DNA from 2 places in the Halomonas sp. H10-9-1 genome. Region 1 is predicted to be linked to the other one. Evidence: predicted binding sites of a transcription regulator. Region 1 holds the regulator's gene; the other holds the start of a gene.
The links. The regulator sigma-54, encoded in region 1, starts transcription at its own class of promoters, with help from an activator protein. The targets are predictions, from matches to a motif close to TGGCACNNNNNTTGCTNT.

Region 1 (5,842 bases):
GAGCCATTGGCTACGCGGATGCGGGCCGCGAAGCGCTGGCAGCACTGCACCAGCCGGGTGGCGGCGCGGGCGTGGAGTCCGCGCTTGTTGGTCAGGGTCAGCTTGCGTTGCGGCACGCTCAACGTCCTTGATGCGATGTGACGTCGGGGTCTGGCAGGGTGTCCTGGGTGCCCAGCTCGCGGTGGCGCAGGCGGACATGGGACTGGCCCTGCGCCAGGTGCATCGCCAGTCGCTCGGCGATATAGACCGAGCGATGCTGCCCGCCGGTGCAGCCGATGGCTACGGTCAGGTAGCTGCGATGGCTGGCCTCGTAGCTGGGTAGCCAGCGTGTCAGCCAGGCGTGGATATCCTCGAGCATCGCCTGGACCAGCGGGTACCCCTCGAGGAAGGCGATGATCTCGGGGTCCTGGCCAGTGAAGGGTCTCAGCCGCGGGTCCCAGTAGGGATTGGGCAGGCAGCGGGCGTCGAACACCAGGTCGGCGTCGAGGGGTACGCCGCGCTTGAAACCGAAGGATTCCACGGTCAGGGTCAGCTGCTCCGGGCGATGCCGGGCCACCTGGTCAGCGATGCGGCCGCGCAGTTCGTGCACCGACAGTCGTGAGGTATCGATCACCAGATCGGCCAGGTCACGGATCGCGGCCAGCGCCTGCTCCTCGGAGTCGATCGCCTCGCCCAGTGTCATCTCGTTGCCCCGGGTCAGCGGATGGCGGCGCCGGGTGGCGGAGTAGCGCTCGATCAGGATGCGCGCATCGGTGGTCAGGTAGATCACCTGGCAATCGATGCCGCGTCCGCGTACCTCCTCGAGCAGGCTGGGAAAGCGTTTCAGGGCCTCGGGCAGGTTGCGTGCGTCGATGCTGACGGCGATGGAAGAGCGTGCAGATTCGGGGTTGCCCAGCTCATCGATCAACGATCCCAGCAGCATGGCCGGCAGGTTGTCGATGGCGTAGTAGCCGAGATCCTCCAAGGCCTGTAGCGCGATCGACTTGCCGGAGCCGGAACGGCCGCTGATGATCACGAGCTGCATGGGGGTCTCCTGGTCGGGGGGTGGCCTCAGCCCTGTCGTCGGATCGCCTCGATCAGGCGCTCGTGGAGGTCGCGCTGGCTGTGGCTGCCGCGCAGCCGCGAACGGGTCTCGGCATCGTTCATGATGCCGGCGACCTCGGCCAGCAGCGCCAGGTGGGCGGCGTCGGCCTCCTCGGGGACCAGCAGCACGAACACCAGGTCCACCGGTTCGCCGTCGATGGCGTCGAAGTCCACCGGCTCGGCGAGCCTGAGGAAGGCGGCGACGGGTTCCTTGCAGTGGGGGCTGCGGGCATGGGGGATCGCCACGCCGTTGCCGATCCCCGTGCTGCCCAGGCGTTCACGGGCGATCAGGCGCGCGAAGACCTCCTGGCTGTCGAGGCTCGGCGTGTTCTGGGCAATGAAGGTGCTAAAGAACTCCAGTACCCTTTTCTTGCTTCCCCCGGGCACATCGAAGAGGGTGCGCTCGGGGGGCAGGATGGTTTCGAGAGATGACATCGTGGACTCAGCGAGCGCCGGCGCCCTGGGCGCGGGCCTGGGCCTTCTCCTTGTGCTTGACCAGCTGGCGGTCCAGCTTGTCAGCCAGGGCATCGATGGCGGCGTACATGTCGACATCCTGGGCTTCTGCATGCAGCTCGGCACCGGCAACATGCATGGTGCAGGCGGCGGACTGACGCTCCTTCTCGACAGACAGGGTCACCTGCACATTGGTGATGTTGTCATAATGGCGTTCCACGCGCGTCAGCTTCTCGTTGACATAGTCACGCAGGGCATCGGTCAGTTCCACATGAAGGCCGGTGATATTCACTTGCATGACACGCTCCTTGCTCGATGGTTGTGATTCGATTGTAACCCTTTTTCCTGCCTTGCATACCCCCCGGCGGCCCCGGGGCGATTTCCCGCCATGTTCAAGGGGTTGAGCCGGTTGAACAGGGGATGATTTGCTGTCATACGCACTCGGCGCAGTCGCTTGCGCTCGCTGGAGGAGGGGATGCCCATGGCCTCGCGGGTAAGCGTTGGAGAGCGCCACGGTGCGGCGTCGCACCGGGATCAGCGCAGTCGCTTGCGCTCGCTGGAGGAGGGGATGCCCATGGCCTCGCGGTACTTGGCGACGGTGCGACGTGCGACCCGGATCCCGGCCTCGTCGAGCAGGCTGACCAGCCGGCTGTCGGAGAGCGGCTTGTGTGGCGGCTCCTCCTGGATCAGCTTGCGGAGGCGGGCACGGATGGCGGTGCTGGAGTGGGCGTCGCCCTCGCTCTCGCCGCCGACCTGGCTGGAGAAGAAGTACTTGAGCTCAAACACCCCCCGCGGCGTGTGGATGAACTTCTGGGTGGTGACCCGCGAGATGGTGGATTCGTGCATCTCCACCGCCTGGGCGATATCGGCCAGGACGAGAGGCTTCATCGCCTCCTCTCCGTGCTCGAGGAAGTCGAGCTGGCGGGCGAGGATCTCGCGGCCGACTCGCAGCAGGGTGTCGTTGCGGCTGGACAGGCTCTTCATCAGCCAGCGCGCCTCCTGGAGGTGCTCCTTGAGGAACTGGTTGTCGCTGCTCTTGTCGGCGCGGCGCACCAGGGCCGCGTAATCGGGTTGGATGCGCAGTCGTGGCAGTGCCTCGGAGTTGAGCTCCACGTGCCAGCCACGCTGGTCGTGGAAGGCGACCAGGTCGGGGGTCACATAGTCGTCGGTCACGCTGGCAAAGGCGCTGCCGGGCCGTGGATCCAGGCCTCGCACCAGGGCGATGGTGGCGTCGAGCGCGGCATCGTCCAGCCCCAGGCGTCGCTTGAGCAGGCGCCGGTCTCCGCCGGCCAGAGCCTCGAGGAACTGGCGTACCAGGCGCCGCGCCTGGGGCAGCAGCGGCGTGCCGTCGGGGAGGGTGGCGAGCTGCAGCTGCAGGCATTCGCGCAGGTCGCGGGCGAAGATGCCGGTGGGCTCGAACTGCTGCAGGCGCAGCAGCACCCGCTCCATCTCTTGGCTGCGCAGGTCGGCAAGCCCCTGCTGCCTCAGGCCGTCACGGATCTCGTCGAGGGGGGCGGTCAGGTAGCCGGCATCGTCCACGGCATCGATCAGGCTCTCGGCAATCTGGCGTGCCCGGGGTTCGAGGTCGCTCATCGCCAGCTGCCAGATGAGGTGGCCCTGGAGGCTCTGGCCCTGGGCCTGGCGCTCGAAGTCGGGGCCCTCGCCTCCGGCCGGTGCGCCCAGGTCCTGATAGGTATCGGACCAGTCGCTGTCGGTGGTGAGCTGTTCGGGAATCTCGCTTGCCCAGTCGTCTTCCGTGGGTTCCTGAGTGGCCTGCTCGCCAAACTCGTCGTCGAGCTCCAGCAGTGGGTTGCTCTCCATGGCCTGCTGGATCTCCTGGCGCAGGTCCAGGGTGGAGAGCTGCAGCAGGGCGATGGCCTGCTGCAACTGGGGTGTCATGGTCAGCTGAGTGCCGACCCGCAACTGCAGGGATGCCTTCATGGCCATGGCAGGCGTCCTCCTGGCGTGTCGGAAAGCCTTACCCTAGCCGCTGGTCTCGCAAGGTGCAATACGATCTTAAGCAACAATCATGCCATTGGCGCGGGCGCGGCGTTCCATGAAGAGAGTGGGGCGCCCATGCGGGCCGGGGGTCACAGGCGGAAGTCTTCGCCGAGGTAGACCTCGCGCACCCTCTGGTTGGCGAGGATCGATTCGGCGTCGCCCTCGGCGATGATCTTGCCGTCGCCGACGATATAGGCGGTGTCGCAGATGTCGAGGGTCTCGCGGACGTTGTGGTCGGTGATCAGCACGCCGATGCCCCGCGCCTTCAGCTGGCGGATGATGCCCTTGATCTCGCCCACCGAGATCGGGTCGACTCCGGCAAAGGGCTCGTCGAGCAGGATAAAGGCGGGCTCCGTCGCCAGAGCCCTGGCAATCTCGACCCGGCGTCGCTCGCCGCCGGAGAGGCTCATGCCCGGGTTGTCGCGGATATGGGTGACGTGGAACTCCTCGAGCAGCTGCTCCAGGCGTGCCCGGCGGCCCTCCCGGTCGAGATCCTTGCGGGTCTCGAGGATGGCCATGATGTTGTCTGCCACCGACAGCTTGCGGAAGATCGAGGCCTCCTGGGGCAGGTAGCCAATCCCCGCCCGGGCCCGCTCGTGCATGGCGGCGCGCGAGAGGTCCAGGTCATCGATGGCCACCGAGCCGGCATCGGCGCGTACCAGCCCCACGATCATGTAGAAGGAGGTGGTCTTGCCGGCGCCGTTGGGGCCCAGCAGTCCGACGATGCTGCCCTGACGGATCGACAGGCCGATGTCCTGAACCACGCGGCGGCGCTTGTAGCTCTTGGCGAGATGACGGGCGTGAAGGGTCTTCATGAACGTCCTTACTGCTGTTCCGGCTGGAGCGTCATGCGGATGCGCTGGTTGCCCTCGACGCCCTCGGCATCGGCGCGGGCCTGCACCACGCGGCGGTCGAGGAAGTACTCCAGATACCCCCCCTCGAAGGTGTCGCCGCCCTGGTGGAGCTCGGCGCGATCGATCAGCTCCACGCGCCGCTCGGCCACATGATAGATGACGGTGCGTCCCCATCCCTTGACGACCGGCTCGGTGGGGTCGGGTTGCTGCTCGAGGTAGGCCCGCTCGCCGGTGGCGGTGGCCAGGGAGAGCTCACCGGCCGCGTTGCGGCGGATCTCCACCCGGTTGCCGGTCAGGCGCATGCTGCCCTGGCGGATATCCACGTTGCCGGTATACACGGCGGTACCGGCGCGGTCGTCCAGGTCGAGGCGGTCCGCCTCGACCAGGATAGGCGCATTGGCATCCTGGTTCTGAGACTGGGCCTGGCTGGCCGGGGCGACAGCCAGTGCCAGCAGCAGCACATAGGCCAGCGTGGGGAGCAGGGGGCGCGTCATGACGAGGACTCCTCGGATGTCTCGGGCGGATGGTGGCCGCGCACATTGTCGGTCAGGCGCGCCCGGTTGTCATCGAGCCAGGCGTCGAAACGCTCGCCGCTCACCTGCTGTGGCGGCTGGTGCAGCGTCGCCGGGGTGGTGCTCCAGGCGTGGCCTGTGTCGGCATCGTAGTGCAGCGTCTCGGTCTCGAGCCGCCAGCGCTCGGCGGGAGCCTGCAGGCGGGCCTCACCGTCGAGCAGCAGCGGATTGCCCCCGGGGCCCAGTTCGCCGCGCTCGGCCTCGGCCAGCCACAGTCGGCCGTCGCGGTCGTGGAGCCGGGCCAGCGGAGTTTCCAGGCGGATCACGTCGTCCACCGGGGTGTGGACCAGGCGTGGCGTGGTCACCCTCTGGTGCGGCCGGCCTTCGGTGTCGAAGCGCGTGAGGCGTGCGTTCTCGAGGTAGAAGTCTGGCTCGCCCGCAGCGTCGCGCGGTACCTGGCCGGTGGGGGTGGGGGTGTGCTGGTCGAGCAGCGCCAGGCCCCCACCCAGGGCCAGCAGCAGCAGGGTCAGCCAGGTGCGAAAGCCAGGACGCGGTAGGGCCATGGGCTCAGCCGGCTCCGTGGACGTAGGTGTCGGTGACCGCGTCCCAGTGGCCCTGGGCGCGCAGCAGGGTGTCGCTGATCTCACGGGCCGCACCCTGGCCACCGCTGCGCTCGGTGACCCAGTCCGCATGCTGCTGGATATAGGCCGGTGCGTTGGGCACGCTGATGCCCACGCCGGCACGACGGATGGCGCCGATATCGGGCATGTCATCGCCGCAGTAGGCCACCTGCTCGAACTCCAGGCCCAGGCGTGCGGTGAGCTCCCGCAGCACCGGCAGTTTCTTCTCGACGCCCTGGAAGACATGCTGGATGCCCAGGGCGGCGGCGCGGCGACTCACGGTGGGGGAGTCGCGGCCGGTGATCAGCGCGACCTGGAT
Region 2 (5,842 bases), 1.3 Mb from region 1:
AAGTACCTGGGTGGACACAGTGACCTCACGGCCGGTGCCGTCATGGGGTCGGCCGAGTTGCTCGCCCCACTGTGGCGCTGGCGACAGAATCTGGGCAGCGTGCTATCTCCTCAGGTGGCGTCACTGCTGTCGCGCAGCCTGCGTACCCTGCCGCTGCGCATGCAACGCCACAACGCTTCGGCCCAGAGCCTCGCCGAGGCGCTGCGGGAACACCCCGCCATCGAGCGGGTTCTTTATCCCGGTCTTGACTCACACCCCGGTCATGCCCTGGCGCAGCGCCAGATGAGTGGCTTCGGCGGCATGCTCACCCTGGAGATTACCGGCGGGCGCGATGCCGCCACAGGCGTCGCCGACCGACTGGAACTCTTCACCCTGGCCCCCAGCCTCGGTGGCGCCGAAAGCCTGGTCACTCAGCCCTGTACCACCTCCCATGCAGAACTCACCGCCGAGGCGCGGCAACGGCGCGGCATCACCGACAGCATGTTGCGCCTATCGATCGGCCTGGAGGATGTCGAAGACCTGCTGAATGACCTGAAACGCGCCCTGGCTCCCCTCGAATCAGGCCGATGCTGAAGCGTCTTGCGCACGGCGCCGGTATCATCGACCGCGCCGCGGCCGAGCTCTTTCCGGGCTACTTCGCGGTGATCATGGCCACCGGCGCCACCTCCATCGCCTGCCATCTGCTGGGGCTGACGCTGGTATCCTGGGCACTGCTGGGCGCCAACCTGCTGGCTTATATTGCACTGTGGTTGCTGACCCTGATCCGCCTGGTGCGCTACCCCGAACGCCTGGCCGGCGACATGGTCGACCACGCCCGCGGGCCCGGCTTCTTCACCATCGTCGCCGGGACCTGCATCCTTGGCACCCAGTTTCATATCGTAGCCGACAGCGACGCCATCGCCGCCGAATTCTGGTGGGTGGGCCTGACGCTGTGGGGCCTCATCATGTACCTGTTCTTCATCGCCGTGACGACGCGTGCCGAGAAGCCCAACCTCACTTCAGGCATCAACGGTGCCTGGCTGCTGGCAGCGGTCAGCACCCACTCGGTATCGATTCTCACCGCGCTGCTGCCCTGGGAAGGACCGGCCGACCTGCGCCTGTTCTTTGCGCTGTGCATGTTCCTGATCGGTTGCATGCTCTATCTGGCGATCATCACCCTGATCTTCTATCGCCTCACTTTCCTCAAGGTGACGGTAGAGAACCTGACCCCGCCCTACTGGATCAACATGGGGGCGGTGGCGATCGCTACCCTCGCGGGTTCGACGCTGATCCTGCGGGCCGGCGAAGGTGGGATAATCGCCGACTTCCAGCCATTCCTGCTCGGGTTCACCGTGTTCTTCTGGGCCACCGCCAGCTGGTGGTTTCCCCTGCTGGTGGGACTGATGCTCTGGCGTCACTTGATCCACCGCCATCGCATCGCCTATGAGCCCCAACTGTGGAGCATGGTCTTCCCGCTGGCCATGTACACCACCGGCACCCTGCGCCTCTCGGCGGCTCTCGACATGCCCTTCCTGATGCGCATTCCCGAACTGCTGATCTGGCTGGTACTGCTTGCCTGGGGCGTCACCAGTGCGGGAATGTTCCACCATCTCTGGCGGCTGGCCCGGGCGTCACGGGCCTGAGACCTACTTGAGCCCCAGCCGCCTGGCCAGCTTGTGCAGGTTGCTGGGATCGAGCTCCAGGCGCCGAGCGGCCGCCGCCCAGCGACCGTTGCAGGCCGCCAGGGCGTCACGGATCGCCCGTCGCTGGGCCCACTCCACGCACTCACGCAGGCTCGCTGCGCCACCCTCATCGGCGTACTCCATCTGCAGGGTGCGGCTCCCTTTCCCTTCGGGGACGGGCAGGTCGAGCCAGGCCGGCGCCAGGGTGATGATCTCGTCGCGACGTGCACCCTGGCTCAAGGCCTTGATCGCCGCGCGGCTGATTACATGCTCCAGTTCACGAACGTTGCCCGGCCAGGCGTAGGCCAGCAGCGCCTCCTCGGCCGCGGGGGAGAAACGCAGGCTGCGCACGCCGAGTCGGGTACGGTTGATCTCCAGGAAGTGGCCGGCCAGCACCAGCACGTCACTGCCCCGCTCGCGCAGCGGCGGGATGACCACCGGGTAGACCGACAGGCGGTGGTAGAGGTCGGCACGAAAGCTGCCCTCGCGCACCGCCTCGGCCAGCTGCCGGTTGGTGGCGGCGATGATGCGCACGTCGACACGCCGCGGGATGTCCTCGCCCAGGCGCTGCACCTCGCCCTCCTGCAGGGCGCGCAACAGCTTGGCCTGGACCGGCAGCGACAGCTCGCCTACCTCGTCGAGCAGCAGGGTGCCACCGTCGGCGGCCTCGAACCGCCCCGCGCGCTCGGCGGTGGCGCCGGAGAAGGCCCCCTTCACATGACCGAACAGCTCGCTCTCGGCCAGGGACTCCGGCAGGGCGGCGCAGTTGACCTGCACCAGCGGCGCGGCGTGGCGGGCGGAGCGACGATGGAGACGGCGTGCAAAGAGCTCCTTGCCCACCCCGGTCTCGCCGCTGAGCAGCACCGGCAGGTCCGATGCGGCCACCACATCGAGCTCACGCAGCAGCCGCTGGAGTTCCGCACTGTGGCCGAGGATATCGCGCGCCTCGGGGGCCGCCAGCGGCAGGCCGCTCTCCTGCTGGGACATGCGCAGGGCCCGCAGGTCACGCTCCAGGCGGCTGACCCGCACCGCCGCCTCGACCAGCAGCGCATAGCGCTCCAGGGCCGCCCGGTCGGTGGCATCGAAGGTCCCCGCTTCGAGCGCATCCAGGGTCAGAGCTCCCCAGGGTTCGCCCTCCACGTGCAGGCTGATACCCATGCAGTCGTGGACATGCAGCGGCTGTCCGGGCTGCTGCTCCACCAGCCCATCATAGGGATCGGGCAGGTCGGCATCGGGCGGGAAGAGGGTCGTGCGCCGACTGGTGAGGATAGTGGCCAGGCGTGGATGCTGGGCCACCTCGAAGCGCCGTCCCAGCGCCTCGCGCACCAGGCCGTCTACGGCCAGCGGAACCAGGGCGCCCTCCTCCAGGCGCAGCAGGCAGACGGCGCCGCAGCGAAAACCTTCGCGCAGGGTCCGCACCAGGCGCTGCAGGCGCACCGCGCTGGGCAGGTCGGCGACCAGGTCAGCCAGCAGGGTCTCGTCGAGCATGGTGATATTCACCTTGAAGGGTTCAATCTACCCTAAACGATCCGGGTATTTTTCACCAGAATGGCCTCGATACCCGGCAAAACAGGCCGTCAGGAACTGGCATGCCACTTGCTTGTGATGAGGTACCACCCTTTTCTGCCATCATCCGACCAAGGAGCTCCTGCCATGAGCCTGATCGAACAGACCGTCGGCCGCACCGCCCTCACCCTGCCCGGCGCCACCCGGGTGTTCCGCGACCACAATATCGACTTCTGCTGCGGCGGCCGCATCAGCCTGCGCGAGGCCGCCGAGCGCGTCGGCCTGGCCCCAGAGGCGCTGGTGGACGCGCTCGAGGCGCTGCCCGCCGGCGCAAGCGACGAACGCGACTGGCAGTCCGCCAGCAACGACGAGCTCATCGACCATATCCTGACCCGCTACCACGATGTCCACCGTCAGCAGCTGCCCGAACTGGTGCGCATGGCGCGTCGCGTCGAGCAGGTCCACGGCGAGCGTGACACCTGCCCCAACGGCCTGGCCGACCTGCTCACCACGATCTACCAGGAGATGGAGAGCCACATGCAGAAGGAGGAGCAGATCCTCTTTCCGATGCTGCGCCGGGGCATGGGCGCCCAGGCCCAGGGACCCATCGCGGTAATGCGCCACGAGCACGACGACCACGGCGAACACCTCGAACAGCTGGCGGCGCTGACCGACGACATCACTCCGCCCAAGGGCGCCTGCACCACCTGGCGTGCCCTCTATACCGGGCTGCGCGAGTTCCGCGACGACCTGATGCAGCACATCCATCTGGAGAACAACCTGCTGTTCGAACGCGCCGGCTGAATCCAGTTCGGCGCCCAATCATGACGCACCGTCGCCCGACGGTGCGTCAGGGAGGCCACCATGAAAGCCATCATTCTGGAGCGCCTGCATGCCGACCACCATCGCTACGCGGCGCTGCTCTGCATCCTCGACCGCCAGCTGCATATCGCCGCCTGCGAGGAGGTCCCCGACTATCGACTGCTGGCCAGGCTCTGCCACTACCTGACCCACCAGCCCGAGGAGTGGCACCATCCGGTGGAGGAGGCCCTCTTCGCCCGCCTCGCCGGCTGCCATGCACAGAGCGCCGAGCTGCTCGCGGTGCTCTCCGAGGAGCACCGGCGGATCACCCGCGATGGAAACGAGCTCGAGGCGACCTTCCGCCGACAGGCAAATGAGATGCCGGAGGCCGAGCTCGACCCCGGCCGACTCAACCTGGCTCGCGGCTTCAGCGAGCTCTATCACCATCACTTGTACAGCGAGAATCGGCATATCTACCCGCTGATCGAGCGCTGCCTGCAGGCCGCTGAACTGGATGAGCTGGCGCCCTCTCCTTCGCTGGCCAGTCCCTCCGAGGGAAGCCCCAGCTTCCAGCTGCTGTACCGGCAGATTGCCGACCACCGCACGGGACTACGCCTGGGTCACGGCGAGCAGGCCGACTTTTGTCCGCTCTGCGACGCCAGAGCCGACTACGCCTCCTTATGACCCGCGTCAAAAGGCCAGGCGGGATAGTCGACTAGCATGGTCGGGATTCCCACGACAGGAGGCTCACCATGGAGCTCGTCTGCCCCGCCGGCAACCTGCCCGCCCTGAAGCGCGCCGTGGATGAAGGGGCCGATGCCGTCTACTTCGGCTTTCAGAACACCACCAACGCCCGCCAGTTCGCCGGCCTCAACTTCACCGACAAGCGTGCCAGGGAGGGCATCGACTACGCCCACGCCCGCGGCAAGAAGGTGTTCTGCGCCATCAACACCTATCCCCAGCCGGATGGCTGGGCGATGTGGACCCGCGCCGTGGACCAGGCCGCGGATCTTGGCGTCGATGCCCTGATCATGGCCGACATGGGGCTGCTCGACTACGCCGCCCGCCGCCACCCCGACCTCGCCCGCCATCTCTCGGTGCAGGGCTCGGCCACCAGCCACGAGGCGCTGCGCTTCTATCACGACCAGTTCGGCATCAAGCGCGCCGTACTGCCCCGGGTGCTCTCCATCACCCAGGTGCGCGACCTGGCCAAGCAGAGCCCCGTGGAGCTCGAGGTATTCGCCTTCGGCAGCCTGTGCATCATGGCCGAGGGGCGCTGCTACCTGTCGTCGTATCTCACCGGTGAATCGCCCAACACTCGCGGCGTCTGCTCGCCGGCGGCCCATGTGCGCTGGGAGGAGACCCCGGAGGGCCTGGAGTCACGCCTCAACGGCGTGCTGATCGACCGCTACGGCGAGGGCGAGAACGCCGGCTACCCCACCCTGTGCAAGGGGCGCTTCGAGGTGGGCGGCGAGACCTACCACGCCATCGAGGAGCCCACCAGCCTCAACACCCTGGAGCTGCTGCCGGAGCTCAAGGAACTGGGCATCGCGGCCGTCAAGATCGAGGGGCGCCAGCGCAGCCCGGCCTATGTATCAAAGGTCGCCGGCATCTGGCGCCAGGCCCTGGATCGCCTGGCGCGGGCCCCGGGCCGCTTTCATACCGAACCCGCCTGGATGACCGGCCTCGGCGAGGTCTCCGAAGGCAGCACCACCACCCTGGGCGCCTACGAGCGCCGCTGGAAATAGGAGAGAGCCCATGTCCGCTACCCCCACGCTCCAGCTGTCGCTCGGCCCGGTGCTCTTCTACTGGACCCGCGAGCACTACGCCGACTTCTATCGCGAGGCCGCCGACTGGCCGGTGGAGATCGTCCA

Region 2: the regulator sigma-54 is predicted to act here: its motif matches at 3,247-3,264, upstream of ytfE (iron-sulfur cluster repair protein YtfE).

Annotation. Positions count from the first base shown of each region.
Region 1 is NZ_JAMSHO010000001.1:1,425,924-1,431,765, forward strand. It holds gene NFH66_RS06450 (HPr family phosphocarrier protein) at 1-116, opposite strand, end outside; gene rapZ (RNase adapter RapZ) at 119-1,024, opposite strand; gene ptsN (PTS IIA-like nitrogen regulatory protein PtsN) at 1,051-1,518, opposite strand; gene hpf (ribosome hibernation-promoting factor, HPF/YfiA family) at 1,526-1,834, opposite strand; gene NFH66_RS06470 (RNA polymerase factor sigma-54) at 2,071-3,483, opposite strand; gene lptB (LPS export ABC transporter ATP-binding protein) at 3,627-4,352, opposite strand; gene lptA (lipopolysaccharide transport periplasmic protein LptA) at 4,361-4,885, opposite strand; gene lptC (LPS export ABC transporter periplasmic protein LptC) at 4,882-5,466, opposite strand; gene NFH66_RS06490 (KdsC family phosphatase) at 5,471-5,842, opposite strand, start outside.
Region 2 is NZ_JAMSHO010000001.1:119,441-125,282, reverse strand. It holds gene NFH66_RS00610 (trans-sulfuration enzyme family protein) at 1-573, shown strand, start outside; gene NFH66_RS00605 (tellurite resistance/C4-dicarboxylate transporter family protein) at 567-1,622, shown strand; gene norR (nitric oxide reductase transcriptional regulator NorR) at 1,626-3,149, opposite strand; gene ytfE (iron-sulfur cluster repair protein YtfE) at 3,315-3,971, shown strand; gene NFH66_RS00590 (hemerythrin domain-containing protein) at 4,032-4,652, shown strand; gene ubiU (ubiquinone anaerobic biosynthesis protein UbiU) at 4,721-5,716, shown strand; gene NFH66_RS00580 (U32 family peptidase) at 5,727-5,842, shown strand, end outside.